4 regions of the Streptomyces sp. BL1 genome follow, and region 4 is predicted to be linked to each of the others. Evidence: riboswitches for the same ligand, from Rfam matches in the RefSeq annotation. Region 4 holds a riboswitch; each other region holds the start of a gene.
The links. Region 4 has a riboswitch for cyclic di-AMP ahead of AC3AGO_RS10470 (M23 family metallopeptidase). Riboswitches for the same ligand answer to the same signal wherever they lie in the genome.
Positions count from the first base shown of each region.

Region 1: linked by a shared signal. The riboswitch ahead of AC3AGO_RS18575 (M23 family metallopeptidase) and the one ahead of AC3AGO_RS10470 (M23 family metallopeptidase) in region 4 are both predicted to bind cyclic di-AMP.
Region 2: linked by a shared signal. The riboswitch ahead of AC3AGO_RS23310 (transglycosylase family protein) and the one ahead of AC3AGO_RS10470 (M23 family metallopeptidase) in region 4 are both predicted to bind cyclic di-AMP.
Region 3: linked by a shared signal. The riboswitch ahead of AC3AGO_RS14780 (C40 family peptidase) and the one ahead of AC3AGO_RS10470 (M23 family metallopeptidase) in region 4 are both predicted to bind cyclic di-AMP.

Region 1 covers NZ_JBXYWZ010000002.1:4,201,903-4,209,121, reverse strand. The annotation lists gene AC3AGO_RS18600 (helix-turn-helix domain-containing protein) at 1-438, shown strand, start outside; gene AC3AGO_RS18595 (DUF397 domain-containing protein) at 422-634, shown strand; gene AC3AGO_RS18590 (PPOX class F420-dependent oxidoreductase) at 797-1,201, shown strand; gene AC3AGO_RS18585 (hypothetical protein) at 1,161-2,225, opposite strand; gene AC3AGO_RS18580 (aldo/keto reductase) at 2,297-3,268, opposite strand; gene AC3AGO_RS18575 (M23 family metallopeptidase) at 4,111-5,265, opposite strand; cyclic di-AMP (ydaO/yuaA leader) riboswitch at 5,522-5,739, opposite strand; gene AC3AGO_RS18570 (PP2C family protein-serine/threonine phosphatase) at 6,027-7,169, opposite strand.
Region 2 covers NZ_JBXYWZ010000002.1:5,309,468-5,316,686, forward strand. The annotation lists gene ppdK (pyruvate, phosphate dikinase) at 1-2,106, shown strand, start outside; gene AC3AGO_RS23310 (transglycosylase family protein) at 2,347-3,597, opposite strand; cyclic di-AMP (ydaO/yuaA leader) riboswitch at 3,606-3,801, opposite strand; gene AC3AGO_RS23315 (response regulator) at 4,287-5,072, opposite strand; gene AC3AGO_RS23320 (oxidoreductase) at 5,156-6,073, opposite strand; gene pcaDC (bifunctional 3-oxoadipate enol-lactonase/4-carboxymuconolactone decarboxylase PcaDC) at 6,167-7,219, opposite strand, start outside.
Region 3 covers NZ_JBXYWZ010000002.1:3,371,197-3,378,415, forward strand. The annotation lists gene pcrA (DNA helicase PcrA) at 1-1,526, opposite strand, end outside; cyclic di-AMP (ydaO/yuaA leader) riboswitch at 1,742-1,909, shown strand; gene AC3AGO_RS14780 (C40 family peptidase) at 1,918-3,096, shown strand; gene AC3AGO_RS14785 (NlpC/P60 family protein) at 3,480-4,610, shown strand; gene AC3AGO_RS14790 (class II aldolase/adducin family protein) at 4,739-5,560, shown strand; gene AC3AGO_RS14795 (hypothetical protein) at 5,624-6,958, shown strand; gene AC3AGO_RS14800 (DoxX family protein) at 7,187-7,219, shown strand, end outside.
Region 4 covers NZ_JBXYWZ010000002.1:2,360,079-2,367,297, reverse strand. The annotation lists gene AC3AGO_RS10480 (M16 family metallopeptidase) at 1-1,296, shown strand, start outside; gene AC3AGO_RS10475 (M16 family metallopeptidase) at 1,323-2,693, shown strand; cyclic di-AMP (ydaO/yuaA leader) riboswitch at 2,915-3,073, shown strand; gene AC3AGO_RS10470 (M23 family metallopeptidase) at 3,088-3,924, shown strand; gene AC3AGO_RS10465 (GntR family transcriptional regulator) at 4,063-4,767, shown strand; gene AC3AGO_RS10460 (HPr family phosphocarrier protein) at 4,880-5,164, opposite strand; gene AC3AGO_RS10455 (bifunctional acetate--CoA ligase family protein/GNAT family N-acetyltransferase) at 5,304-7,219, shown strand, end outside.

The DNA of each region.
Region 1 (7,219 bases), 1.8 Mb from region 4:
GCCGATGTGGACCGCAAGGTGAGTGCCCGGCTCGGCCGCGCCGGCATCTTCGATGAGCCGTCGATGCCGGAGCTCTGGGTGGTCCTGCACGAGGCCGTGCTGCGTCAGCCGGTAGAAGAACCGCAGGTCATGGCCGAACAGTTGGCTCACATCGTGGAGATGACGCATCGCTGCCACGTCATTACGCAGGTCGTGCCGCTGAACGCCGGGGCGTATCCGTTCATGATGGGCATGGCCCGGTTCATGACCTTCCCCGACGCTCCACCGATGCTGTACACGGAGGGCCTGCACAGCGGCCAACTCATCGACGATCCGGGCCTCGTGAAGCGATATGCGAGGTCGTACGATCTGCTCAGGGCCGCCGCATTGTCGCCGAAGGCGTCCCTGACCATGATCGAGACCGTGGCAGAGGACTACCGAAATGACCACCACCAGTGAGCTGACTGACGCCGTGTGGCGCAAGAGCAGCTACAGCAACGGTGACGGCGGAGAGTGTGTCGAGGTCGCCGTCGGCATACCCGGCCGGGTTCCCGTACGGGACAGCAAGGATCCGTACGGAGCCGAGCTCGCGTTCTCGTCACACAGCTGGGCCGGGTTCGTCGGAGCCCTGCGCGAGGGGCGGCTCCGCGGCTGAACCCGTAAGGGGGCTGAACCCGTAGGGGACGGCTGAGCCCGTAAGGGCGGGGCGCTCCGGCGTATGCCCCGGGCAGGGATCATCTCGGGGTCCGGGTTACGTACGATCAGGGGCGTTGGTCTCCTGAGAGGAGTTGCCGTGGACGACGCCGCGTTGTCGAGGATGCTGACCCGGTACGACCTGGGGGTGTTGGTCACCCTCAAGCGCGACGGCCGGCCGCAGCTGTCGAATGTCAACTACATCTACTCGCCGCAGAAGCGCCTCGTCCGTGTGTCGATCACCGCGGACCGTGCCAAGGCGCGGAACCTCGCCCGGGATCCGCGGACCAGCTTCTACGTCACCAGCAAGGACGGCTGGTCGTGGGCGGTCGCCGAGGGGAACACCGAGCTGACGCCCGTCGCGCAGGACCCGGGCGACGCGACCGTCGACGAACTGGTCGAGGTCTACAGCCTGATCCGCGGCGATCACCCCGACTGGGACGAGTACCGCGCCGCGATGGTCGCGGACCGCCGGCTCGTCGCGCGGATCAACGTGGAGCGGGTGTACGGGCACATCCAGCGCCGCTGACCCGTACGCCCGGAGCAGGTGCCCCGGCCCGCAGCGCGGCACGGACCGTACGGACGAGCTGCGCCGGATCCTCGCGCACCGTCTGTGGAGTGACCGTGATCACGCGCAGGCCGTGTTCCTCGATGCGCAGCCGCCGGGCCTGGGTGGACTGCCAGGCGTCACGCTCGAAGTGGTGCTCCGCGGAGTCCACTTCGAGCACGACGCCGTGATCCGGCCAGTACGCGTCGGGCCGCGCGATCCACCGCCCGTCCCCCGTCACCAGGTCCGCGTTCCACAGGGGCTCGGGCACTCCGGCGCCCCGCAGCACCCCGCGGGCGTCCCCCTCGGCCACGGAACGCACCCCGGCCACGAGCTCCTCCGCCGCCCCGCGCACCAGGGGCAACCGCAGCAGCCGCCCCTCCCGCAGCTCCGTCACCAACTCCCCCACGGTGCACCCGCCCCGCCGTTGCACCGCCGCGGCGAGCTGCGCCCGCAAGGCGTCGGGCAGCCCCTCCCAGCGCGCCGCGGCATCCGCGGCGGCCCGGGCCGGAAGGGTGCAGGGCACACCGTCGGGCCAGCCCCACCAGGACGGCCACCGTTTCGTACGGACCCGCCGTACGTACCCCTGACATTTTGCGCCCCGCCCCACGGGGACGAGCACCGGCACCGTCTCCACCGCATCGCGCCCGCTCCGCAGCCCGCGCAGAGCCAGCGCGGCCTCGCCGGTGACGAGCGCACCGGGTACGGCGCCGGGACGCAGCGGCCCCGATCCGGACCCTGACACCGACCCCGAGCCGGCCCCCGACCCCGACCCCGACGCGAACAGCGCGGCGGCGAGCGCCCGTTGTGCCGGGTCGGGCGGGCCCGTCTGGAGCAGGAAGACCCCCGGCAGCAGGCGCTGCCAGGGGCCGCCGGCACGACATCGCCGGGTGACCGACGTGGAACTGAGCCCCGCTGCCTCCAGCTGCGTACGGGTCGCCAGGCCGCGTTGGCAGCGGGCGAGTCCGGCGATCGCGTCGAGATCTGCCGTGGTCCGTCCGGGCATGGCCCCCGCCCCGTCGTGCGTCGTACCGTTCGTTCAACGAACAGTACGACGCACCACCGACAACGGCCCTGCTACGCCGACGCGACCGTCAGACTCGCGACCTCGGCTTCCGTCAGGGGCGTGTCGGCTGCCGCGAGCAGGGCTGGGAGTTGGTCGACCTTGCGGGCGCTGGCGATGGGGGCTGTGACCGTGGGCTGGGCCGCGAGCCAGGCGAGGGCGATGGTGGCGGGGGACGCGTCCCGCGACTGGGCGATCTCCTCCAGGGCCCGGAGGACCTTCTGGCCACGGTCGGACGCGAGGTAGTCCGCGACACGCGAGGCCCGCGCGCCCTCGGGCTGCTGCCCGGGACGGTACTTGCCGGTCAGGAAGCCGGACGCCAGCGCGTAGTACGGCATGACGCCCAACCCCTCCCGCGCCGCGAGCTGTTCGAGCTCACCCTCGTAGGTGTCGCGCGACATCAGGTTGTAGTGCGGCTGCAGCGCGACGTAGCGGGCGAGGCCCTCGCGGGAGCTGAAGTCGAGGGAGGCCTGGAGGCGGGCCGGGGTGATGTTGGAGGCCGCGATCTCGCGGACCTTGCCCTCCTTCACCAGCTCGTCCAGAGCGGTGATGATCTCCGAGACCTCGACGCTCTCGTCGTCGAAGTGCGTGTAGTACAGGTCGATGTAGTCCGTACGCAGCCGCCGCAGCGAGTCCTCGACGCCGGCCTTGATGGCCGGTGCGGAGAGGCCCTTGTTCGGGGGCAGCGCGCCGACCTTCGTCGCGAGGACGACCTGCTCGCGTACGGTGCTGCCGCGCTCGGCCAGCCAGTTGCCGATGACGGTCTCGGACTCGCCGCCCGAATTGCCGTCCACCCAGGCCGAGTAGACGTCGGCCGTGTCGATGAAATTGCCGCCGGCGGCGAGGTACGCGTCGAGTACGGCGAACGAGGTCGGTTCGTCCGCGGTCCAGCCGAAGACGTTGCCGCCGAGGGAGAGCGGGGAGACGGCCAGCGTGCCGAGAGGGCGCCGGTCCTCCGCGGAGTGGGAGTGAGAGTCAGAAGCCATGATCCCGACCGTAACTCCGTCCCGGCCACAACTCCCCTCGGAACGCCCACCGGACCGGAAAACCGGCGGCCCTGGTGTCGGGGGGTGAGCCACCAGAGCCGCCGGGGTCATGAGGGACGTGAGTCCGAGGACGTGAGTCCCGAGGACGTGAATCCCGAGGACGTGAGTCCGAGGGGCGCAGTCATGAAGGGCCGGGCTGAGGGCCGGGCTCCGCGGCCACCCCCGTACGGGCGCCTGCCCTACGGGATCGGCCCGTACGGGTCCTGGCCCCTACGGGAGGGCGCCCCTACGGCAGGGCCCCCGTTCGCCGCCGCCCCGTCCCCTCCTTGGTGTACCGCCGTGCAGGTCCGCAGGTCGGATGGTGCGTTGACCGGGCGGTTCCGCCGGCGGGCCGGGGCGGCGGCGTGCCCACGTCACCTGCGTGGTGGCCGGTGACGTGACATCTGCGGTACGGGGGCCGTGCTCCGGTACGAAGAGGCCGGGGTACCCGCGCACCGCCCGCCGAACCCCGAGGCGCAGGACGGAAGTAGAGAGCGGGCCGGCCCAGGAGCCCCGAGTCCGGCGGACCGGACCACGAGCCCCGCCGCCGAGTCCGGCGGACCGGACCACGAGCCCGGGGCCGGGTCCTGCGGACCGGACCAGAAGCCCTGCCGGGCCCGGCGGACCGGGCCCGGCAGGCCAGACCCGCCGCCCGGAGCCGGCGGCCCGGGACCGACCACAACCGGCCGGCCCCGAAGCCCTCAAGACCACAAAGCCCCAAGCCCCGAAGGAACCGAAGGCCCCCGAAGGTCCCGGAAGGCCCCGGAGATCCAGAGACCCCCAAGCCCCCAAGCCCCCGCCCCTCAGACGCTGAGGCCCTTCCCCCGCAGCCAGGCCAGTGGGTCGACCGCGTCGCCGCCGCCCGGGTGGACCTCCACGTGCAGGTGCGGGCCCGAGGAGTTGCCGGTGGAGCCGACCCGGCCGATGACGTCGCCGGTGTTCACCTTCTCGCCCGCCGACTTGTTCATCGACGAGAGGTGGCAGAACCACAGCTCCGTACCGTCGTCCAGCTCCAGCACGATGCGGTAGCCGAACGAGCCCGCCCAGCCCGCTTCCTTGATGGTGCCGGTGTGGATGGCCTTCACGGGGGTGCCCGTAGGGGAGGCGAAGTCCTGGCCCGAGTGGGTGGACTGCCACATGCCGCCGGAGGCGCCGAAGCCCTCGGAGAGCGTGTAGTTGGAGACCGGGACGGTGAAGGAGCGGGCCAGCTTGGCGAGTCGGGCGGCCTCCGCCTTGCGCTGCTTCTCCTCCTCGATCTTGCGCTGCTTCTCGGCCTCCGCCTTGCGTTCGGCCTTGGCGTGCGCGGCCGCCTTCTCCGCTGCGGCCTTCGCGGCCTGCTGCGCCGCGGCCTCGCGGGCCTGCGCGTCGGCCTCGTTCTGCTGCTGGTCGGCCTGCGCGAGGATGCGGGAGCGGAGCGCCTCGCCCGCGTCGGTACGGCCGGCCTCGGTGTCGCCGTCGGTGAGGCCCGCCTGCGTGAGGGGCCGGCCGGCGGCCACGGTGGTCTCGTCGTCCGAGCCGCTTGCCATCAGCTTGTCGACGCCGGGTATCTCGTCGGCGCCGGGGAGCTTGTCGGCCGCGGAGGCCAGGTCCGGCATCGAAATGGGCGCCGGGGCCTTGTCCTTGGCGGTGGCCATGCCGCCCGCGCCGACCGCGGCGATCATGCCGACGCCGAGGACGGCACCGCTGCGGGCCATGCCGCCGCTGCGCTGCTTGCCCACGCGGTGTCTGCCGCGGACGGGGCGGAGGGAGTCCTCGGTGGGGTTCCACTCGTCCCACTGCTCGCTGTCGTCCCGCGCGTCGGGCGGTCCGTACGCCACGCGGGGGAGGACGGAGGTGGCCGAGGGCGCGTCCCCGGAAAGGGAGTCCCCGGAGAGGGAGTTCCCCGACAGGGGTTCCCCTGACAGGGATGGGCCGGAGGGTGAAGTCCCGTACGGGGAGGGGCCGTAGGGGTCGGCCATGCTGCCGTACTCGTCGTACGCGGGCCGCGGCCCGCCGTGGGTGCCGTACGCGCCGCCCTGCGGCTCGTACGCACCGCCCTGCGGACCGTACGCACCGCCGCCGGACCCGTACGCGCCACCGGGCCCGTAGGAACCGCTGTGAGTACCGCCGTGGATGGTGCCGTGCTCGGTGCCGTACTCGCGGCCGCCGAAGGGCGGTTCGCTCACGGGCGAGGCTTCGGGGGCATGCCTCATGGACGCCACGGGTGGCGCTCTCCTTTCCTTCCTTCTCGCCTACCGGGTTAGCTGACGGGTTCGGAGCAGGAAGGTCTCCTACGGGCGCCTCGTGGGAGAAGGCGTCCGATTCACCCCGGACCTCTCCGGACGGCCCTTACGGGTCCGGCCGTTGAGGAACCCTTCTCCGGCGGCATCGTCGACGCCCGGCTGAGAAGGGGTGGTTCCCCGGTTCCCTCGGTGCTGTAGCTATCGAGTTGTGACTCGTGGTGCCGCACTTACAGGATTCGGCGACGGCGCACGGTGCCGTCTCTCGTGACGGCAGTGACGACCGCGCTGCGTTATCGAACGTTAATAGAGCCGGGCCCCGGATTCCAAGCCGTTCCGGTGAATTTGTAGTCGGGTTTGCCAGGCACTTTTCCCTCACACAGGGTCAATTGGGGCGCAGAATCACGCGTTTTGCGCCACGTACTCGCGGAGAGTGACGAACACGGAGCGGCATCGGCCCCGTTGACACGCCGTCACGTCAGCCGCCGGCCTTCACGTCGTCACCACGACTTCGCACTCGCCCCGTGATCAATGTGATCTTGAGCGGTACGCCGTGCCGCGAGCAGCGCCATGTCGTCGGTCGTCCCGCCGCCGCCCGTGTACGCCTGAACGTCCGCCATCACGGCGTCGAGCAGCGCGTCCACGGTCCCGAAGCGCTGCCCCGCCAGCTGCTTCACCGGCTCGTAGAAGGCGCCGTCGACCGCGGACCGGGCCTCCGACAAGCCGTCCGTGTAGAGGAGGAGTTGGGCGCCGGGCGAGAAGCGGACTTCCTCGGCGTGGTCCGGCCACCGCCCCAGCTCCGGCATCCCCAGGGGCAGCGCGTGGACCGAGGGGTCGACGGAGCGCACCGACCCGTCCGGGTCCAGCACCAGGGGGGCCGGGTGGCCCCGGTTGACGATGCGCAGGGTGTCGGGCCGGCCGGCGGGCAGTTCGGCCAGCACCGCCGTCGTGAACCCCTCGAACTGGTCCAGCCCCTGCCGCCGTTGGCCCTCCCGCTGCAGTGCCCCCTCCAGCCGCGCCGCCAGCCCCTCCAGCGTCCACTCCTGCTCGGCCGCCTCCCGGAAGGCGCCGATCACGATGACGACGGCCTCCACGGCGCCGAGTCCCTTGCCCCGTACATCACCGATCAGCATCCGCGTCCCGTACGGGGTTTCCTGTACGGCATAGAGGTCCCCGCCGATCCGCGCGTCGGTCTGCGCCGCCTGGTAGCGCGCCCCGAACTCGAGCGTCCCGATCCGGCCGGGCGGCAGCGGCAGAACGGCGCGCTGCGCGGCTTCGGCGATGCCCCGCGCGGAGGCGAGCGCGGCGTCGCCGCGGCTGAGCACCCGGTTGATGAAGACGGCGAGCGCGCCGACGGTGACGATCGTCAGCGTCCGCATGACGGCGGACAGACCGTCCGCTCCGACGTCGACGAGCAGCAGGTACGCGAAGCACAGCGAGGAGACCACGCCGGTGAGGGCGGTGCAGCGGATGCCGCAGAAGGGGGCGGCGACCAGCGGTGCGGCGGAGAAGAAGGGCGCTCCGGTGATCGCGGGATTGTCGGAGACCGCTTTGCAGAGGAGGCCGAGGACGATCAACAGAGCCGGAACCCAGCGGGCGTACACCGGCTTGTCCCTGCCTATGGCAGGCACTCTCTCCCGCACCAGTCCGCTCCCTCTGTTCCCGCTGTCCCTGTGCTGAGGCACCCGACCAA
Region 2 (7,219 bases), 2.9 Mb from region 4:
CAGGACCCGCGCGAGCAGATGGACCTCGCCGTACGGGCGGTCTTCGACTCGTGGAACGGCGACCGTGCGCGGCTCTACCGCCGCCAGGAGCGCATCCCCTCCGACCTGGGCACCGCCGTCAACATCTGCTCCATGGTGTTCGGCAACCTCGGTCCGGACTCCGGCACCGGCGTCGCCTTCACCCGCGACCCGGCCAGCGGCCACCAGGGCGTGTACGGCGACTACTTGCAGAACGCGCAGGGCGAGGACGTCGTCGCCGGCATCCGCAACACCGTGCCGCTCGCCGACCTCGAACAGCTCGACAAGAAGTCCTACGACGAGCTGATGCACATCATGGAGACCCTGGAGACGCACTACAGGGACCTGTGCGACATCGAGTTCACCATCGAGCGCGGCAAGCTGTGGATGCTGCAGACCCGCGTCGGCAAGCGCACCGCCGCTGCCGCCTTCCGGATCGCCACCCAGCTCGTCGACCAGGGCCTGATCGACGAGGCCGAGGCCCTGCAGCGGGTCAACGGGGCGCAGCTCGCGCAGCTGATGTTCCCCCGCTTCGACAGCAACGGCGGCCTCAGCGGCGAGGGCATCGCGCAGATCGGCCGGGGCATCGCCGCCTCGCCGGGCGCCGCGGTCGGCAAGGCGGTCTTCGACTCGTACACCGCCGTGAAGTGGTCGCGCTCCGGTGAGCGGGTCATCCTCATCCGCCGCGAGACCAACCCGGACGACCTCGACGGCATGATCGCCGCCGAGGGCATCCTGACCTCGCGCGGCGGCAAGACCTCGCACGCGGCCGTCGTCGCCCGCGGCATGGGCAAGACCGCCGTGTGCGGTGCGGAGGAGCTCGAAGTCGACACCAAGCGGCGGCGGATGACCGCGCCGGGCGGCACCGTGATCGACGAGGGCGACGTCGTGTCCATCGACGGCTCGACGGGCAAGGTGTACGCGGGCGAGGTCCCGGTCGTGCCGTCGCCGGTCGTCGAATACTTCGAGGGCCGTACGCACGCGGGCGCCGGCGACGAACTGGTGCAGGCCGTGCACCGGATCATGTCGTACGCCGACCGGAAGCGCCGGCTGTCCGTGCGGGCCAACGCCGACAACGCGGAAGACGCCTCCCGCGCACGGCGGTTCGGCGCGCAGGGCATCGGCCTGTGCCGCACCGAGCACATGTTCCTCGGCGAGCGGCGCGAACTGGTCGAGCGGCTCATCCTCGCCGACACCGGCGAGGAGCGCGACGAGGCGCTGAACGCGCTGCTGCCGCAGCAGAAGGGCGACTTCGTCGAGCTGTTCGAGTCGATGGACGGGCTGCCCGTGACGGTGCGTCTCCTCGACCCGCCGCTGCACGAGTTCCTGCCCGACATCACCGAGCTGTCGGTGCGCGTCGCGCTCGCCGAGTCCCGCGAGGACGCCAACGAGAACGACCTGCGGCTCCTCCAGGCCGTGCACCGGCTGCACGAGCAGAACCCGATGCTGGGCCTGCGCGGCGTACGCCTCGGGCTGGTCATCCCGGGCCTGTTCAGCATGCAGGTACGGGCCATCGCGGAGGCCGCCGCCGAGCGGAAGGCCGCCAACGGCGACCCCCGCGCGGAGATCATGATCCCGCTGGTGGGCACCGTGCAGGAGCTGGAGATCGTCCGCGAGGAGGCCGAGGCCGTCATCGCGGAGACCGAGCAGAAGTACGGGGTGGAGCTGGGCCTCTCGCTCGGCACCATGATCGAGCTGCCCCGGGCCGCGCTGACGGCCGGTCAGATCGCGGAGTCCGCCGACTTCTTCTCCTTCGGCACGAACGACCTCACCCAGACCGTGTGGGGCTTCAGCCGGGACGACGTGGAGGCCAGCTTCTTCACCGCCTACCTGGAGAAGGGCATCTTCGGCGTCTCCCCGTTCGAGACCATCGACAAGGACGGCGTCGGCGCGCTCGTACGGAACGCCGCGGAGGCGGGCCGGGCCACCCGGCCCGACCTGAAGCTCGGCGTGTGCGGCGAACACGGTGGCGACCCCGACTCGGTGCACTTCTTCCACGAGGTGGGGCTCGACTACGTGTCCTGCTCGCCGTTCCGGATCCCCGTGGCGCGACTGGAGGCCGGGCGCGCCGCCGCCAACGACGACTGACCATCCCGGGGCGCGCTCAGCGCGCCGGCTTCCGGGCCCTCACGCCGCGCACCACCCTCACCGGCGGCGCCGGGCCCGGGGCCCCGGAGGGGGCGGCACCTTGTGCGGAGGTGCCGCCCCCTCAGTTTTTGTTCCGGGGTGGCGCGGGCCCCAACGGCCGGATGCCCGGCACCCCTTGAGGGAGTGCCGGGCATCCGGTGCTCAGACCCTTGCGCCACCGTGTGGCTGCTGCGAGACGGCTCAGATGTTGATGCCGTGCTGCTGCATGTAGGCGACCGGGTCGATGTCGCTGCCGTACTCGGGGCCGGTGCGGACCTCGAAGTGCAGGTGCGGGCCGGTGGTGTTGCCGGTGTTGCCGGAGACGGCGATCTGGTCGCCGGCGCCGACCTTCTGGCCGGCCTGCACGGTGGCCGAGGTGAGGTGGCCGTACTGGGTGTACTTGCCGTCCTCGCCCTTGATGACGACCTCGTTGCCGTAGGCGCCGCCGTTGCCGGTCTTCACGACGGTGCCGTTGGTGACGGCCTTCACCGGCGTACCGGAGTCGGCGGTGAAGTCGACACCGGTGTGGCTGCCGCTGGACCAGCTGCCGCCGGACGCCTTGTAGGGCGTGCTGGTCTGGCTGTTCACGGGCTTCACGTAGTCGCCCTGGGCGCTCTTGGCGGCGGAGGCCTTCTGCTGGGCCTGCTGCTCGGCCTTCTCGGCGGCCTTCTTCGCCTGGTCGGCCTTGTCCGCGGCAGACGGGGCCTGCTGCGAGGCGCCGCCCTGCGGGGTGGCGCCGGAGTCACCGGAGCCGCCCTTCAGGTCGAGCTTCTGACCCGGGAAGATGACGTTGGCGTCCTTGCCGATGGTCTGCTTGTTGTCCTGGTACAGCTTCTGCCAGCCGCCCTGGACGCCCTTCGCGTCGGCGATCTTGCCGAGCGTGTCACCGGTGACGACCTTGTACGCGGTCGTGCCGGCGTTCTGCGGGGTGTAGTCCTGCTTGGGCTCGGACTTCTGCTGCTGCGGCTTCTCCTGCTGCTGCGGCTTCGCGTCGCTCTGCTGCTGGGACTTCTGCTGGTCCTGCTGCTGCGAGGACTTGTCGGAGGAGAACTGCGGCTCACCGCTGTTCTGGCTCAGACCGGCCTTGGGGCCGCAGTTCGGCCAGGCGCTGGGGCCCTGCTCGGCCAGCACCTTCTCGGCAATCTTGATCTGCTGTTCCTTGCTGGCCTCGCCGGCGCTCGGCGCGTACTTCGTACCGCCGTGGGCCTGCCAGGTCTGCGAGTCGAACTGCAGACCGCCCGAGTAACCGTTGCCCGTGTTGATGGACCAGTCGCCGCCGGACTCGCACTGGGCGACCTTGTCCCACGTGCTCACCGGCGCGGCCTGGGCATTGCCCGCGCCGAGCAGCGGAAGCGCGATGCCCGCGCCGCCGGCGGTCAGCGCCAGCGAGATACGGGCCATGCGGCGGGTCTGCTGACGGCTGTTGCGAGCGCGCTCAGAGATAGTGGCCATAAAGCTTCTTCGTTCCTCTCCTGCGCCTGCGAGGTGAGCTGTCGGATTCGGGCTGGAGATGCCCGGCCATTCGTGAAAGCGCTCCTTGACGCTTTCCACGGGATGGCTTCACCCCAAGCCGTTGCCTGCACCGATCGGGTGCGGGCACGGCACTTACCTGGTTCCCCCGCTCCTGCCGCCCTGTGAGTCGTGTGTATCCGCGAGACCGGGCGGCAGGATTAGGCGTCCCGGTCACGGAGCCGCCGCATGGGACGTGCGGTGGCGGCATGAACAGTAAGCAGACGAAATTCGCCATCACAAGGAACTGGACAGATCAGGGCACGTGTACAGATCCCCTACATTCCGTGGCCGGAGTTGATCTACCCGCCAACTCCCGTTGCCGTGTGGGGAGTTGAGGAGGCCCGTCTGACATGAACGCCGAACAATGGCGGAAACGGCGGCCGTTCTTGTGACCCGACTCACCGAGTTCCTGTGGTTTGGGTCACTGAATTACAAGATTCGATCTTGTGGCGTACGGCATTCGGGGGAAGATCAATGCGGAAAACGATCAGCACGCGCGGGAGGGAAAGTGACTGCCGTCACGGATGGCTGATCCGGCGCCAGTTCCCCGGAGAGCGGCGGCAGTACGACGCGCCGTACTTTCCAGAAATCCGTGAAATCCGGGAGGGTTTCTGCAGGGGCGGAAAAGGTCAGTCCGTACGGCCGGTGCCGGGCACCGCTGTGTCCGGGGAGGAGGCCGAAGGGGAAGAAGAAGCCGCGCCGTCCGGGTGATAGCGGCGCTCCGGCCGGCCCGTCGTGCCGTACCGCAGCGTGACCCGGGCACTGCCCGTGGCCACGAAGTGCTCCAGATAGCGGCGGGCGCTCACCCGGGACAGGCCGCTGCGCTCCGCGCACTCCGAGGCCGACACCCCCGCCCCGTCCTGGCACGCGTCGAGCGTGGCCCGCACCAGTTCGGAGGTCTGTTCCGTCAGCCCTTTCGGCAGCGGCCTGCGGTGTCCGCCGGCGTCCTGGCCGGCGTTCTGCGAGCCGGCGAAGATCCGGTCCACGTCGTCCTGGCCCGGAGCGGACAGCGAGGCCAGCTCGCGGCGCCGCTCCGCGTACCGCCGCAGCCGCTCCTGGAGCAGCTGCGGTTCGAACGGCTTGATGATGTACTGCACCGCCCCGCCGCGCTGGGCGCCCCGTACGGTCTCCGCGTCCCGGGCGGCGGTGACCACCAGCACGTCCGGGCCGTCCTCGGGGGCGCCGTCGCCGCGCAGGCCGCGCAGCACCTCCAGGCCGGGAACGTCGGGCAGATAGATGTCCAACAGGACCAGATCCGGCTGCAGTTCACGGAAGAGCGAGAGGGCCTCGGTGCCGTTGTGCGCGACGCCCGCGACGGTGAAGCCCGGGACGCGCTCGACGAGAGTGCTGTGCAGCCGCGCGACCATGAAGTCGTCGTCGACGACCAGTACGCGGACAGCGGGCCTCTCGTTCATGCGCGCCACCGTAGCGCACGGGTCACGACGGGCTGTATGCCACGTCACACGTGCCGGCCGGGCCCGGCCGGCGGGGGCCGGGCTCAGAGCGCGCCGTAGCCGACCCCGGTGAGGTGCTCGGACGCGGCCCACAGCCGTTCGCCCGCCGTGTCGTTGAGGGTCCACGGTGCGCGCCACGAGGGGGCGGGACCGCCGCGGACGCCGAGGATGCGCGGCCCCGCGAAGGAGTCGCCGGGCAGCCCGGGCTCCGTCGCCGCGTACAGCACGGGCGCCGCGCCCAGCTGCGCCGAGGAGGCGACCAGGCTGTTGCCCGCCTGCATCACCCGCTCGGTGAACGGGCGGCCCGCCATCCGCGCGCCCTTCGTCTGCAATTCGGTCGCCGAGTACCCGGGGTGTGCGGCGGTGGCCGTCAGGTCCAGGCCCTTGCGGCCCGCGCGGCGGGCGAGTTCGTGCACGAAGAGCAGGTTCGCCGTCTTGGAGGCGCCGTAGGCCGTCCAGCGGCGGTAGCGGCGCTCGCTGTTGAGGTCGCCCATGTCGATGTTGGCCAGCAGGTGCATGAGGCTGGACACCGTCACGACACGGGCGCCGGGCGCGGCCAGCAGCCGCTCCAGCAGCAGCCCCGTGAGGGCGAAATGGCCGAGGTGATTCACCCCGAACTGCATCTCGAAACCGTCCGCCGTGCGGGCGTACGGAACGGCCATCAGGCCCGCGTTGTTCACCAGCGTGTCCACGCGGTCGTACGGGAGGGAGTCCGCGAACGCGCGGACCGACGCCAGGTCGGCGAGGTCGAGCGGGCGGAACTCCACGTCCGCCTCCGGGACTTCGCGCCGCAGCCGCGCCGCGGCGTCCTCGCCGCGCTCCGTGCTGCGGCAGGCGAGAACGACGCGCGCGCCGCGGCGCGCGAGCTCCCGGGACGTGATGTAGCCGAGGCCGCTGTTGGCTCCGGTCACGACGACGGTGCGGTCGGCCTGCGGGGGGATGTTGCGCGCGGTCCAGCCCATGCGGCCAGCGTAATCGCGAACACGCCGGTTGGGCAGTACGCGCCCCGCGCCCGCGCCCAAGAAGCGGGGGGCATTGCCCCCGCTTTCGCCGGATTACCCGTCGAGGTCGTCGAAGACCTTTTGGGCTGTGGCGAAGGCCGAGTTGGCTGCCGGGACGCCGCAGTAGACCGCGGACTGGAGGAGGACGTCGCCGATCTGGTCGCGGGTGAGGCCGTTGCGCAGGGCCGCGCGTACGTGCATCGCCAGCTCGCTGTAGTGGCCGTGCGCCACCAGCGCGGTGAGCGTCACGCAGCTGCGCTGCTTGCGGTCCAGAGCGTCGCCCGTCCAGATCTCGCCCCACGCGTAGCGGGTGATGAAGTCCTGGAAGCGGGCGGTGAATTCGGTGGTGCGGGACACCGCGCGGTCCACGTGCGCGTCGCCGAGCACGGCCCGTCGTACCTCCATGCCCGCACGGTGCCGCGCGCCGTCGTCCGCGGGCGCGGACGCGTCGCCGAAGTGGGCCAGCAGCGCGGCGGTGACCGCCTCGGGACGTTCCGCGCCGGCGAGGTGCGCCGCGCCGGGGAGCTCCGTGAGGGCCGCGCCGGGGATGCCGTCCGCGATCTCCCGCGCGTGCGACGGCGGCGTCGCGGGGTCGTCGCGGCCCGCCACGACGAGGACCGGCGCCCCGATGCGGGACAGTTCGCCCCGCAGGTCGTACGCGGCGAGCGCCTCGCAGCAGGCCGCGTACCCCTCCGCGTCGACGGCCCGCAGGTCCTCGATCAGGGCCGCGCCGCGCTCCGTCTTCTCGAAGCCCGGCGCGAACCACGTGCCGGGCCGGCTGGCGACCATGGCCTCGGTGCCGTCGGCCCGCACGGACGCGGCACGCGCCCGCCAGGTGTCCGGGTCGCCGAACCGGGCCGAGGAGCAGACGACGGCCAGCGACGCGACCCGCTCCGGGTGGTGCGCCGCGAGGTACAGGCCGACGGCACCGCCGAGGGACACCCCGGCGTACGCGAACCGGTCCCAGCCCTGCGCGTCGGCCAGCCGCAGTACCTGCGCGGCGAGGTCGCCGACGGTCGCCGAGCCGTCGGTGGGGAGCACGCCGGAGGGTGAACTCCCGTGCCCCGGAAGGTCCCAGCGCAGCACCCGGTGGGCGCGGGTGAGCGC
Region 3 (7,219 bases), 1.0 Mb from region 4:
TCGACCCGGATGAGCGCCTGCGGGAACGTGATCTTCTCGCGGGAGGACAGCGCCTCGATCATCGCCTCGGCGCGGTCCCCGATGCCGCGCTTGGGCACGTTGAGGATGCGCCGCATCGAGACGGAGTCCTCCGGGTTGGCCAGCACCCGCAAGTAGGCCAGCACGTCCCGGACTTCGCGCCGCTCGTAGAAGCGGACACCGCCGACGACCTTGTACGGCAGGCCGACCCGGATCAGCACCTCTTCGAAGACACGGGACTGCGCGTTCGTACGGTAGAAGATCGCGACGTCCGAGGCCTTGGCCTCGCCGCCGTCCGTGAGCCGGTCGATCTCGTCGGCGATGAACTGCGCCTCGTCGTGCTCCGTGTCCGCGACGTAGCCGGTGATCCGCGGGCCGTCCCCGGCGCGGGTCCACAGGTTCTTCGGGCGGCGGTTCTCGTTCCGCTCGATGACGGCGTTGGCGGCGCTCAGAATCGTCTGCGTGGAGCGGTAGTTCTGCTCCAGCAGGATGGTCGTCGCGTCCGGGTAGTCCTCCTCGAACTGCAGGATGTTGCGGATGGTGGCACCGCGGAAGGCGTAGATCGACTGGTCGGCGTCGCCGACGACGCACAGTTCCGCCGGGTCGTCCCCGCCGCCGACGAGCTCCCGCACCAGCGCGTACTGCGCGTGGTTGGTGTCCTGGTACTCATCCACGAGGACGTGCCGGAAGCGCCGCCGGTAGTGCTCCGCCACGTCCGGGAAGGCGCGCAGCAGATTCACCGTCGTCATGATGATGTCGTCGAAGTCCAGGGCGTTGGCCTCGCGCAGCCGCGCCTGGTACATCGCGTACGCCTCGGCGAGGGTCTTCTCGAAGCCGTCGCTGGCCTGCCCCGCGAAGTCCTCCTCGTCGACCAGTTCGTTCTTGAGGTTGGACACCTTCGCGCTGAACGACTTGGGCGGGAAGCGCTTCGGATCGAGGTCGAGATCCCGGCACACCAGCGCCATCAGCCGCTTCGAGTCGGCCGCGTCGTAGATCGAGAACGACGAGGTGAAACCGAGCTTCTTGGACTCCCGGCGCAGGATGCGCACGCACGCGCTGTGGAACGTCGACACCCACATCGCCTGCCCGCGCGGGCCCACCAGCTCCTCGACGCGCTCCTTCATCTCGCCCGCGGCCTTGTTGGTGAAGGTGATCGCGAGGATCTGGCCGGGGTGGACGCCGCGGGCGCCCAGCAGATACGCGATGCGGTGGGTGAGCACGCGGGTCTTGCCGGAGCCGGCGCCGGCGACGATGAGCAGCGGCGAGCCGGTGTGCACGACGGCGTCGCGCTGCGGCTCGTTCATCCCGTCCAGCAGCGCGGCCGTGTCCACGACGGTGCGCGGGGCGCCGTCCCGGTGGTACGGCTCGCGGGCACCGGAACCGAAGGTGCCGCCGAAGAGGTCGTCGGGCGCCGCGTCCGGTCCCTCCGGGTCCGGAGGAGGCGGCGGCTCCTCCTCGGCCGGGGGTTCCAGGTGCGCGAGGTGACTGTCGTCGAAGAGGCTGCTCATCGTCGTACGAGTCTAGGCGCCCGCACCGACACCCTTGCCCTCCGCACGGAAACTGCGCACAGCTGTCCGCTTCCGCACCGCCCCGCCGCTGCTCACCTGCGAGGCAACGAAAAGATAACGGACGAATCGCTCACAGCCTTCACATGGGCCACACGACTTCGCTACCGTGCCGTCTCTGGGCAGTCCGCACCGTTCGCCGGCGACCGCGCCGGCACGGACCGCCCCCGCCGAGTCCGGCCGCCGTGCCGGAGCCGGGGACCCACCGCGTACGCACGTACTGCAGGGGTGAATCGGAGCGCGCGCACCGCGCGATGCGCTCCGTAGGGCCGCTTTCCGACGCCCGAACCCGACAGCTAACCCGGTAGGCGGAGCACGGAAGGAGTCGCCGGCCTTGGCGTCCCACCGCAAGCCGCGCACCCGCATATTGCAGTCCGCCGCGACGAAGCGCGGAGCCATCGGAGTCACCACCGCCGCGTTCGCCTCCGTCACTCTGCTCTCGCAGAGCGCGAGCGCCGCACCCGACGACGGCGGTGCCAGACCGTCCGTGGAGTCGGTGAAGAAGAAGGTCGACCGGCTGTACCAGCAGGCCGGCGTCTCGACGCAGAAGTACAACGCGGCCAAGGAGCAGACGGCGGCGCAGCGTTCGAAGGTCGACTCGATGCTCGGCCAGGTCGCACAGCGGACCGAGAAGCTCAACGACGCGCGCAGGCTGCTCGGTTCGATCGCCGCCGCGCAGTACCGCACCGGCGGCATGTCGGACACGGCGACGCTGCTGCTCACGGAGAACCCGCAGAGCTTCTTCAAGCAGAAGCACATGATGGACCGGATGACCGGCCGCCAGAAGGAGGCCGTCGCCGACTTCGAGAAGCAGCAGCGGTCGGCCAGCACGAAGCGCGCCGAGGCGACCCGCCAGCTCGAATCGCTCACCTCCGCGCAGGACCAACTCCGGGACAGCAAGCGCGAGGTGCAGGGCAAACTGTCCGAGGCGCGCACGATGCTGTCGAAGCTGACCGCGCAGGAGAAGGCCCGGCTGGCCGCGCTGGAGCGCAAGAAGGAGGCCGAGGCGCAGCGCAAGGCCGCGGCCCGCGCGGAGCAGGAGCGCCGGCAGGCGGCCGAGGAGGAGCGGCAGCGCGAGGAGGGTTCGGGTTCCGGCTCGGACTCCGGCTCGTCGTCCGGTTCGGACTCCGGTTCCTCCGGCGGCACGTCGGACGGCGCGTACGCGACGAAGGCCGCGAAGGTGCTCGGCTTTGCGAAGGAACAGCTGGGCAAGCCGTACGTGTGGGGTGCGACGGGCCCGTCCTCGTACGACTGCTCGGGCCTCACCCAGGATGCCTGGAAGGCCGCCGGCATATCGCTGCCGCGCACCACGTGGGACCAGGTGAAGGTCGGCACGACGGTCTCCAAGTCCCAGCTGCAGCCGGGCGACTTGGTCTTCTTCTACGACGACATCAGCCACGTCGGGATCTACAGCGGCGGCGGCAAGATGATCCACGCGCCGAAGCCCGGCGCCAACGTGCGCTACGAGTCGATCGACTACATGCCGTTCCACTCGGCCGTCCGCCCCGGCTGACCTCCGGCTGCGCCGTCGCGGTTCCCCCACACCGCGACGGCGCCACGGCGTACGGCCCCGCGGTGGGGCGGTAACACGGCCTGCCGGGCAGGGGGCGCGGAATCCGCGCATCGATCGCCGAGTCACCGGAAGGCGACCGTGACCGTCGCGCCGCCGGTCCCCCTCCGCTCCCCGCCCCGCCGAAAACGGACAGTCGCGGTCAACGCCGGGCAGCGGCGCGGACCGTGGGGCTAGCGTCCTCGCCCAGGTGGCCGGGCCCCGCCCCTCGGGTACGTCCGGCCACCCCCGCCGAAGATCCGGCGGCGGTCCGTTCCCCCCTGTGCGGGCCGCCGCCGGGTTCCCCCTCGCGGGACGTACGACGCGAAGGAAGTGACGGCCGGACCATGGCCTCGCACCGCAAGTCCTCCCCCTCCCCCTCCCACCGCAGGCCCCGGCCGCCGCATCCGCTCACCGGCAACGCCGCGCGCGCCGCGCTCACCCTCACGCTCGCCGGGACGGCCGGCTCGTTCGCATTCGAAGGCTCGGGGCACGCGGATCCACAGCAGACCCCCGAGCAGATCGCCTCCCGTGTGGACGCGCTGCACCGCCAGGCCGAGCGCGCGACGGAACGCCACAACGCCGCCGAGGAGCGCTCCGAGGCGGCCGAGGACCGGCTCGAGGAGCTCCGCGACGAGACCGCCCGCGGCCGCTCCCGGCTCAACGCGGCGCGGGACACCCTGGGTTCGTACGCCACCGCGCAGTACCGCACCGCCGGCCTCGACCCGTCCCTGCAGGTCGCGCTCTCGTCCTCGCCTGACGACTATCTGGACCGGGCGGCCGTCACCGAGCGCGCCGGCGACCGGCAGTCGGCCACCGTACGGAAGATCGCCGCGCAGGCGCGGGAGGTGCGGCAGCTGCGCGACGAGGCCGCCGCGACGGAGCAGACCCTCCGGCACGCGACCGCCTCGGCCCGTGCGCACAAGCGGACGGTGAAGGACAAGCTCGCGGAGGCGGAGAAGCTGCTCGACCGGCTCTCGCCCGAGGACCGCGCGCGGGCGCTCGGTGAGGAGCCGCCCGCCGGCGCCCGCGCGTCCCGTTCGGACGGCGCGGACGGTTCAGGCGCGAGCGGTTCGGGCGCGGACGGTTCGGGCGCGGGCCGGGACGCCGTACGTCCCGGGCAGGCGGCGGGACGCGCCGTGCAGGCCGTCGACTTCGCGCGCGGCGTGCTGGGCAAGCCGTACGTCTGGGGCGCCACCGGCCCCGGCTCGTACGACTGCTCAGGCCTGACCCAGGCCGCGTGGAAGGCCGCCGGCGTCTCGCTGCCCCGCACGACGTACGCACAGATCGACGCCGGAAAGCGTGTCGCCCGGGGCCAACTCGCCCCTGGTGACCTGGTGTTCTTCTACGAGAGCGTCAGCCATGTGGGGCTCTACATCGGCGGCGGCAAGATGATCCACGCGCCCCGTCCCGGCACGCCGGTCCGGGTCGCGCCGATCGACGAGATGCCCTTCTCGGGCGCGATGCGTCCGGCCTGAGCACCGCGGCCGGGCCCCCGCCCGGTCCGGCGCGTGCCCGGTCCGACGCCCGCCCGGCCCTGGTCAGTTGACGTACGTACAGGTAGCTTCCGCTTCCGTACCGCGCTGCGATCAGGAGGAGCAGGCCCATGTCGTACCCCGCCGAACCCGCCCACCCGGCAGGCACCGCCCGCCCGGCCCCGATACCCCCGGAAGAGCTGCACTTCAGCCTGCCGCCCGAGAATCTCTCCCCGGCCGAGGAGCGGCAGCACCGCAAGGAGCGGCTGGCGGCGGCGCTGCGCGTGTTCGCCCGGTTCGGGTACGACGAGGGTGTGGCGGGCCATATCACCGCACGGGACCCGGAGTTCACCGACTGCTTCTGGGTGAACCCGTTCGGGGTGCCCTTCCAGCACGTGACGGTCAGCGATCTGCTGCTCGTCGACGAGCTGGGCCGGGTCCTCCAGGGGCGCCGGCACGTCAACCAGGCGGCGTTCGTCGTTCACTCACAAGTGCACCAGGCGCGCCCGGATGTCGTTGCCGTCGCACACAGCCACTCCACGCACGGGCGCGCGCTGTCCGCGCTCGGCGAGCTGCTCGACCCGCTCACGCAGGACGCGTGCGCCTTCTACGAGGACCACGCGCTGCTGAACGAGTACACCGGCGTCGCCGTCGACGAGCAGGAGGGCCGCCGCATCGCGTCGGCTCTCGGCCCGCACAAGGGGCTCATCCTGCGCAATCACGGCCTGTTGACGGTCGGCGACACGGTCGACTCGGCGGCGTGGTGGTTCCACCAGATGGAGCGCGCCTGCGAGATCCAGCTGTCCGCACGCGCTTCCGGCAAGCCCGTGCTGATCGACCACAGGAATGCCGTCACGACCCGCGAACAGCTCGGCAGCGATCTCGTCGCATGGATCAACTACCAGCCGCTGTACGCAGGAGTGACTCGTGAAGAACCGGACCTGCTGAGCTGACGCTTGCGGCCATAAGGCACAATCCCCCATCAGCGCTTGGTAGTTGAGAGGCGGGGTTGCACAGTGGCCGTCGATACGGCACGGGACGGCACGCGGGGCTCGGGCTGCGGCAGCGCGGGCAGCGCGCCGAACCCGGACAGTTCACACCATCCGGGCGGTACGCAGGACCGTCCCGGCACAGGCAGTACCGGCAGTACGCACTCGCCGCACTGTGCGAAGGGCGCGCTCCACGACTTCCACCTGCGCCGGGACGAACTGGCGGCCGGCAACGGCGTACCCGCAGCGCTCGCGCACTCCGCGAGCGCCTCCCGGCAGTGGATCTCCGACGAACTCGCCGGAGCCGCGGGCACAGTCGCCGAACACGCCCGCGCCGAGGGCGACTCCTGGCTCACCGGTCTGTGGCGGCACACCCTCGCCGCCGTATGGGCCGCCGTGACGGTGCTGCTCCTGTGCCAGGCGCTCACCGCCATCTCGGCCGGCTGGACGACGGCACGCACCGCGGGACTGGTGGCCGCGGTCCTCACCGCCGTACCGCTCAGCCTCGCCGCGTACTACCACCGGGCCCGCGGCGGCGTCCTCGCCCCCGTCATCGGCGAGGACAACCGGCTGTCCACCTCCCGTACGGTCGCCGGTGCGTGGGTGCTGCTCGCCGCCTACGCGGTGCTCGTCCTCGCCCTCCAGCTGGCCTTCACCGGGGGCGCCGAGGACGGACGCGCCCTGCTGTCGGGGCTCGATCTGGCGCGCGGCGCCGGGCTGTTGACGGTGCTGGCGCTGAGCTGCGCGGTGGCCGTCTTCGTACGCCGCACAGTCGCCGTACGGGTGCAGTCGCAGCGGCTCCAGAAGGTGCGCGCCGACCGGCCCCGCGCCGCCGATCTGCTCACCGACGACGCCGGCCGCGGCTCCTTCTCGGACGTGCAGTACGCGCTGGTCAACGGCGTCGCGGTGCTGTTCGCCGCGGTGCGGCTCGCCCGCATGCCCGAGCAACTGCCCGACCTGCCCTGGGCGCTGGCGGTGCTCGTGGCGGTGTCCACGGCGACGTATCTGGCGGGCAAATACGCGGAGGGCGGCCGGCCGGTCGTGCTGTCGGTCGTCCGGGCACGCGAGATCGGCGATCTGCACGCGCCCATCCGCACCGGCGACGACATCGAGATCCGCGGCGCGGGCTTCGTACCGCCGGGCGCGGGCGCGCCCGACCGGCTGGCCCGGATGGTGGTGCGGATCGGCGCGGTGCACGTCAACGTGCCGCTGATCCCCGTGCCCGGCGGCTTCACCAATCCGGCCGACGCCACCCTGATCGTTCCGGTGCCCGTGGAGGTCGACGCGGGCCGGGTCGACGTGCAGGTGATCACTGCGGCCGGGGTCGAGACGAACCGCTACACCGTCGACGTCGCCGACTGACCGGACTGCCTCCCGCGGGCGGCGGTCCGGCACGGGTCCCGCGCACGGATCCCGGGCCGGGCCCTGTGTCCGCGTCCTGTCTCCGCGTCGTGTGAGTGGCCCGGCGTTCCGTTCCGTACTTGCCTGGAGAGGACGCCGTACGGGAAGAATCGCCCCCGCACCCTCGACACCCCACACTGGCAGCCCGGCTCTTCGGAAGGCGGTAGGCGGATGTCTCTGGCGGATCGGATGGGCGGCGACGACACGCCGCATGCGGTCAAC
Region 4 (7,219 bases):
CACCGGCTGTCCAACGGCCTGCGGGTGGTGCTCTCCGAGGACCACCTGACCCCGGTCGCCGCGGTCTGCCTCTGGTACGACGTCGGCTCCCGCCACGAGGTCGCGGGCCGCACCGGCCTGGCGCACCTCTTCGAGCACCTGATGTTCCAGGGGTCGGCCCAGGTGAAGGGCAACGGCCACTTCGAACTCGTGCAGGGCGCGGGCGGTTCGCTGAACGGCACCACCAGCTTCGAGCGGACCAACTACTTCGAGACCATGCCGGCCCACGAGCTGGAGCTCGCCCTGTGGCTCGAGGCCGACCGGATGGGCTCTCTGCTCACGGCACTTGACGACGAGTCCCTGGAGAACCAGCGCGACGTCGTGAAGAACGAGCGCCGCCAGCGCTACGACAACGTGCCGTACGGCACCGCGTTCGAGAAGCTCGCCGCGATGGTCTACCCCGAGGACCACCCGTACCACCACACGCCCATCGGCTCGATGGCCGACCTGGACGCCGCCTCGCTGGAGGACGCCCGGGCCTTCTTCCGTACGTACTACGCCCCCAACAACGCGGTGCTGTCCGTCGTCGGGGACATCGATCCCGAACGGACCCTCGCCTGGGTCGAGAAGTACTTCGGCTCCATCCCCGGCCACGGTGGCAAGCACCCGCCGCGGGACGGCGCGCTGCCCGAGGTGATGGGCGAGGAGAAGCGCGAACTCGTCGAGGAGGACGTGCCCGCGCGCGCCCTGATGTCCGGCTACCGGCTGCCGGAGGACGGCACTCGCGCGGGTGACGCCGCCGACTTGGCGTTGACGGTGCTCGGCGGCGGCGAGTCCTCCCGGCTGCACAACCGGCTGGTGCGCCGCGACCGGCTCGCCGTCGGCGCCGGGTTCGGCCTGCTGCGGCTGGCCGGCGCGCCCTCGCTCGGCTTCCTCGACGTGAAGGCGTCCGGCGGCGTGGAGGTGTCCGCGATCGAGGCGGCCGTCGACGACGAGCTGCGCCGGTTCGCCGAAGAGGGGCCCACGCCCGAGGAGATGGAGCGGGCGCAGGCGCAGTTGGAGCGCGAGTGGCTGGACCGGCTCGCGACGGTCGGCGGCCGCGCCGACGAACTCTGCCGGTACGCCGTGCTGTTCGGCGACCCGCAGCTGGCCCTGGGCGCGGTCGGCCGCGTCCTGGAGATCACCGCACAGGAGGTGCAGGCCGTCGCCGCGGCCCGGCTGCGCCCCGACAACCGCGCGTCGCTGGTGTACGAGCCGACCACCGAGCACGCCGACGCCGAAGCAGCCGCAGACGAGAACGAGGAGCCGGGCCAGTGAGCGACGCCGCCGCCCCCACCCCCGAGATGACCTTCCACCCGCAGCCGCACGGCGGGCAGCCGAAGCCCTGGGCCTTCCCGGCACCCGAGCGCGGCCGGCTGGCCAACGGGCTGACCGTGCTGCGCTGTCACCGCCCCGGCCAGCAGGTCGTCGCCGTCGAGATCAGCCTGCAGGCGCCGCTGGACGCGGAGCCGGAGGGCCTGGACGGCGTCGCCACGATCATGGCGCGGGCGCTGTCCGAGGGCACCGACAAGCACACGGCCGAGGAGTTCGCCGCCGAGCTGGAGCGCTGCGGCGCCACCCTCGACGCGTACGCCGACCACCCGGGCGTCCGGGTCTCGCTGGAGGTGCCGGTCTCCCGGCTGCCCAAGGCGATGGGCCTGCTCGCCGACGCGCTGCGCGCCCCCGCCTTCCCCGACGGCGAGATCGAGCGCCTCGTCGCCAACCGGCTGGACGAGATCCCGCACGAGCTGGCCAACCCGGCCCGCCGGGCCGCGAAGGAGCTCTCCAAGGAGCTGTTCCCCGCCGAGTCCCGGATGTCCCGGCCCCGGCAGGGCACCGAGGAGTCCGTGGCACGGATCGACGCCGCCGCCGTCCGCGCCTTCTACGAGGCGCACGTCCGTCCCGCCACCGCGACCGCCGTCGTCGTCGGCGACCTCGCGGGCACCGACGTGGACGCGGCGCTGGCCGACACCCTCGGCGCGTGGACCGGCTCCACCGCCGAGCCGCTCCCGGTGCCCCCGGTCACCGCCGACGACCGCGGCCGGGTCGTCATCGTGGACCGTCCCGGCGCGGTGCAGACCCAGCTGCGGATCGGCCGGATCGGTCCCGACCGGCACGACAGCGCCTGGCCGGCCCAGGTCCTCGGTACCTACTGCCTGGGCGGGACCCTGACGTCCCGTCTGGACCGGGTGCTGCGCGAGGAGAAGGGCTACACGTACGGCGTGCGCGCCTTCAGCCACGTGCTGCGCTCCACCCCGGACGGCGCGGGCGCCGCGCTGCTCTCCGTCTCCGGCTCCGTGGCGACCGACGTGACCGGGCCCGCCCTGGCCGACCTGTGGACGGTGCTCCGCACGCTCGCCGAGGGCGGGCTGACGGACGAGGAGCGCGACGTCGCCGTGCAGAACCTGGTCGGTGTCGCCCCGCTGAAGTACGAGACGGCGGCGGCCGTCGCGGACACGCTGGCCGATCAGGTCGAGCAGCACCTGCCGGACGACTTCCAGGCGCAGCTGTACGCGCGCCTCGCCGAGACCGGCACCGTCGAGGCCACGGCGGCGGCGGTCAGCGCCTTCCCCGCCGACCGGCTCGTCACCGTGCTCGTCGGTGACGCCTCGCAGATCGCCGAGCCGGTCAGGGAGCTGGGCATCGGAGAGGTCACGGTCGTCACCGGAGGCTGAGGACAGGCAGAACGCCGCGAAACCCACGAAGCCGGGCGGGACTTCCCGCCCGGCTTCGCCGTTGTCCGGAGCATGTTCGCCGTATGTCTGAATTGCCCATTGGTGCCCCGGTGTCGGGTGTGGCATGCCCAACAAACGGCCCGATCGGCTTGGTGGTTCATTGATGTCCCATTTAGCTTCGTTGCCGCTGTTCGTCAGAAGTGACCGCGCCCGCGGCCGACGCGCAGTGATCGCCGAGTCCCCGTACGGCGCGAGCCAGGGGAGCCGGGGACCCACACGTCCCTTGGGGTGAATCGGATGCCTCCGCACGGAGGTGTCCGTAGGAGACCTTCCTGCTCCGAACCCGTCAGCTAACCCGGTAGGCGAGACGGAAGGAAAGGAGTTGCGCCAGCTCATGGCGTTCACCCGTGCCACCGGTAAGCATCGTGCGCCCAGTCGGACCCGCCGTCGCGTGTCCGCGGGCGCCGCGGGCATAGCCGGCCTCGCCGCAGTCGGCGTCGTCGGTACCGTCGCCTCCCCGGCCTTCGCCGACGGCCCCTCCACCGCCCCCTCGGGCGACACCGGCCTCACCCAGGCCTTCGACGTGGACGGCCGCGTCGCCGACGCCGTCGCCCACCAGGCCGACGTACAGCAGACCGCCGCCGAGAAGGCGGAGGTCGAGGCCGCGGCCAAGAAGGCCGCCGCCGAGGCGAAGCAGCAGGCCAAGGAGGCCAAGCAGAAGGCCGACGAGGCGAAGCGCAAGGCCGCGGCCGAGAAGGCGAAGAAGGAGCGCGAGGCCAAGGAGAAGGCGGCCCGCGCCGCCGAGGCCAAGCGCGCCAAGCTCAACGGCTACGTGGCGCCCGTCGGGCACCCGCAGCTGTCCACCCCGTACTCGGCGTCCAGCGGTCTGTGGTCCTCCGGTTCGCACACCGGCGTCGACTTCCACGCCGGCATCGGCACCCAGGTGAAGTCCGTCGCGGCGGGCGAGGTCGTGGAGGCCGGCAACGGCGGCGCGTACGGCAACAACGTCGTCATCAAGCACAAGGACGGCCACTACAGCCAGTACGGCCACCTGTCGTCCATCGGCGTCTCCGTCGGCCAGTCGGTCACCGCCGGCCAGCAGATCGCGCTCTCCGGCAACACCGGCAACACCACTGGTCCGCACCTGCACTTCGAGATCCGCACGGGTCCGGACTACGGCTCGGACATCGACCCCGTGGCGTACCTGCGCTCGCAGGGCGTCACCCTCTGACGCTCCGTCGTCCAGCAGTACAACGCAGCACAGGAACCCCCGGCCGGAACAACGGCCGGGGGTTCTTTTCACGCCGTATTTACCTGAGCGGTACGCACTCCGTCGGAAATTCGACGCGGTTGCCATACAGTTCTGTGCATGGGAAATACCGGGTCTCCGAGTGTGCGTGAACGCGGACTCTGCACGGCAATCCGCGACGATATCGTCGGCGGAACATTCCCACCCGGTGCCCGGCTCACGGAGGAACTCCTCGCCCGGCGGTACGGCGTCTCCCGGGTCCCGGTCCGCGAGGCGCTGCGCACCCTGGAGTCCGAGGGCTTCGTTGCGACCCGCCGGCACGCGGGCGCGTGCGTCGCCGAGCCCACCGAGCGGGAGGCGGCCGACCTGCTCGACATCCGCGCGCTGCTGGAGCCGCTCGGCGCGGCCCGCGCCGCGCAGCGCCGTACGCAGGCCCATCTCAAGGTGCTGCGCGGCCTGGTGAGGCTGGGTCAGCAGCGGGTGGACTCCGGGCACCTCTCCGACCTGCGGGCCCTGGAGGACTGGTTCCACGAGACGCTGGCGCAGGCGTCCGGCAGTCCCGGGCTCACCGGGCTGCTCACGCAGGTCCGCCGCAAGATCGCCTGGATGTACGCGGTCGACCTGCCGCTGCGGGCCACCGCCGTCTGGCAGGAGTACGGGGCGATCACGGACGCGGTGGTGCGCGGCGACGCGGACCGCGCCAGGGTGCTGACGGCCCAGCACGTCGAACGTTCCGCTGTGCTGCACCGGTTGCGCAGGCCGCCGGGGAAAGCGGCGGTGAGCGGAACGAAACCTGGCGTCAATACGGCGCGCGACCGCATTTAACACTCCCCGTATACAAAGAACGGAGGGAATTCACGGGCTGCGCCTGCGTGAATTCCCTCCGCCTGTTGTGCACGGAACCGGAAGTCCGGTTGTCCGGAAGTGGTTTCCGGAATCAGACCGTTTCCGGGAGCTCCTCGAGGCCCTCGGCGACCAGCTTCGCCAGACGGTCGAGCGCGGCGTCCGCGTCATCCGCCTCGGAAGCCAGCACGATCTCGTCGCCGCCCTCCGCGCCGAGACCCAGGACGCCGAGCATGGAGGCGGCGTTCACGGCGTTGCCGTCGTCGCCCTTCTTCACGGTGACCGGGACGCCGGCGGCGGCAGCGGCGCGGCAGAAGATCGAGGCGGGGCGGGCGTGCAGGCCCTCGGCCCAGCCGACGGAGACGCGGCGCTCAACCATGGTGTAGCCCTTCGGGTTGTTGCTGTGGTGACGGTTGTCCAAACCAGTCTTGCACGGGCCGAGCAGAACGCCTGTGCCCACCTGGACCGGGCCTGTCCGCCCCGCTGTCACCTCGCTCATCAGGGCCTAACCTGACCCCATGCAGTCCCCGGCGGAACGCGCGTACCCCACGCACTGGGAGGCCGACGTCGTACTGCGCGACGGCGGAACGGCCCGGATCCGGCCCATCACGACGGCCGACGCACAGCGGCTCACCGACTTCTACGAGCGGGTCTCCGACGAGTCGAAGTACTACCGCTTCTTCGCTCCCTACCCGCGGCTGTCCGACCGCGACGTGCACCGCTTCACCCACCACGACTACGTCGACCGGGTGGGGCTGGCGGCCACCGTCGGCGGCGAGTTCATCGCCACCGTCCGCTACGACCGGATCGACTCCACGGGACGCTCGGCGACGTACCCCGCCGACGAGGCCGAGGTGGCCTTCCTCGTCCGCGACGACCAGCAGGGCCGCGGCGTCGCGTCCGCGCTCCTCGAACACATCGCCGCCGTCGCGCGGGAGCGCGGCATCCGCAGGTTCGGCGCCGAAGTGCTGCCGGCCAACAACAAGATGATCAAAGTCTTCACGGACGCCGGATACTCCCAGCGGCGCAGCTTCGAGGACGGCTCCGTCCATCTGACGCTGGATCTGGAGCCCACCGAGCGCTCCCTCGCCGTGATGCACGCCCGCGAACAGCGGGCCGAGGGGCACTCCGTCCAGCGGCTGCTCGCCCCCCGCTCGGTCGTCGTGATCGGCGCGAGCCGCAGCCCGGGCGGCACCGGCCGCGCCGTGCTGGAGAGCCTCCGTACGGCGGGCTTCACCGGGGACACGTACGCCGTCAACAGCCGCCTCCCCGAAGGCCGTACGGAGATCGACGGGGTGCTCGCGCACCGCTCCGTCGCCGAACTGCCGGAGCCCGTCGACCTCGCCGTGGTGGCCGTGCCGGCCGCGCAGGTCACCGGCGTGGTGCGGGAGTGCGGCGAGCACGGCGCGCAGGGTCTCGTCGTGCTGTCGGAGGGCTTCGGCCGCGACGAGCAGCGCGAACTGGTGCGTCTTGCCCGCTCGTACGGGATGCGGATCGTCGGGCCGAACGCCTTCGGGCTGATGAACACCTCCTCCGCGGTACGGCTCAACGCGACCCCCTCGCAGCAGGTGCCGGAGCCCGGCCGCACCGGGCTGTTCACCCAGTCCGGGGCCATCGGCATCGCCCTCCTGGACGGGCTGCACCGGCGCGGTACGGGCCTGTCCACCTTCGTCTCCGCGGGCAACCGCGCGGACCTCTCCGGCAACGACCTGCTGCAGTACTGGGACGACGACCCGGACACCGACGTCGCGCTGATGTACCTCGAATCCATCGGCAACCCGCGCAAGTTCACCCGGCTCGCGAAGCGGATCGCGGCACGCAAGCCCGTCGTCGTCGTGAAGGGCGCCCGGCACAGCGCGAGCGCGCCGCCGCCCGGCCACGCGGCACCGGTGTCCCACACTCCGGACGCGACCGTCTCGTCCCTGCTCCGCCAGGCCGGAGTGATCATGGTGGACACGGTCACCGAACTCATCGACGTGGGCGCCCTGCTGGACCGCCAGCCGCTCCCGGCCGGGCCGCGCGTCGCCGTCCTCGGCAACACCGAGTCCCTGTCCCTGCTCACGTACGACGCCTGCCTCGCGCTCGGCCTGCGCCCGGGACCGGTCACCGACCTCACCACCTCGGCCAGCCCCGACGACTTCCGCGCGGCGCTGCGCGCGGCCCAGGACGACCCCGGGACGGACGCCGTCGTCGTGACGGTGATCCCGTGGGTGGGCAGCACCCCGCTCGAAGAGCTCGCCGACGCGCTGCGCGAGGCCTCGGGGGAGAAGCCCGTCGCCGTCGTCCACCTCGCCATCCAGGGCCTCGACACGGCCCTCGCCCGGCGCGGCATCCCCTCCTACCCGGCGCCCGAACGCGCGGTGCGCGCCCTGTCGGAGGCCGTCGGCTACGCACGCTGGCGCCGGGACGCGGAACACCCGGGCCGCGTACCGGA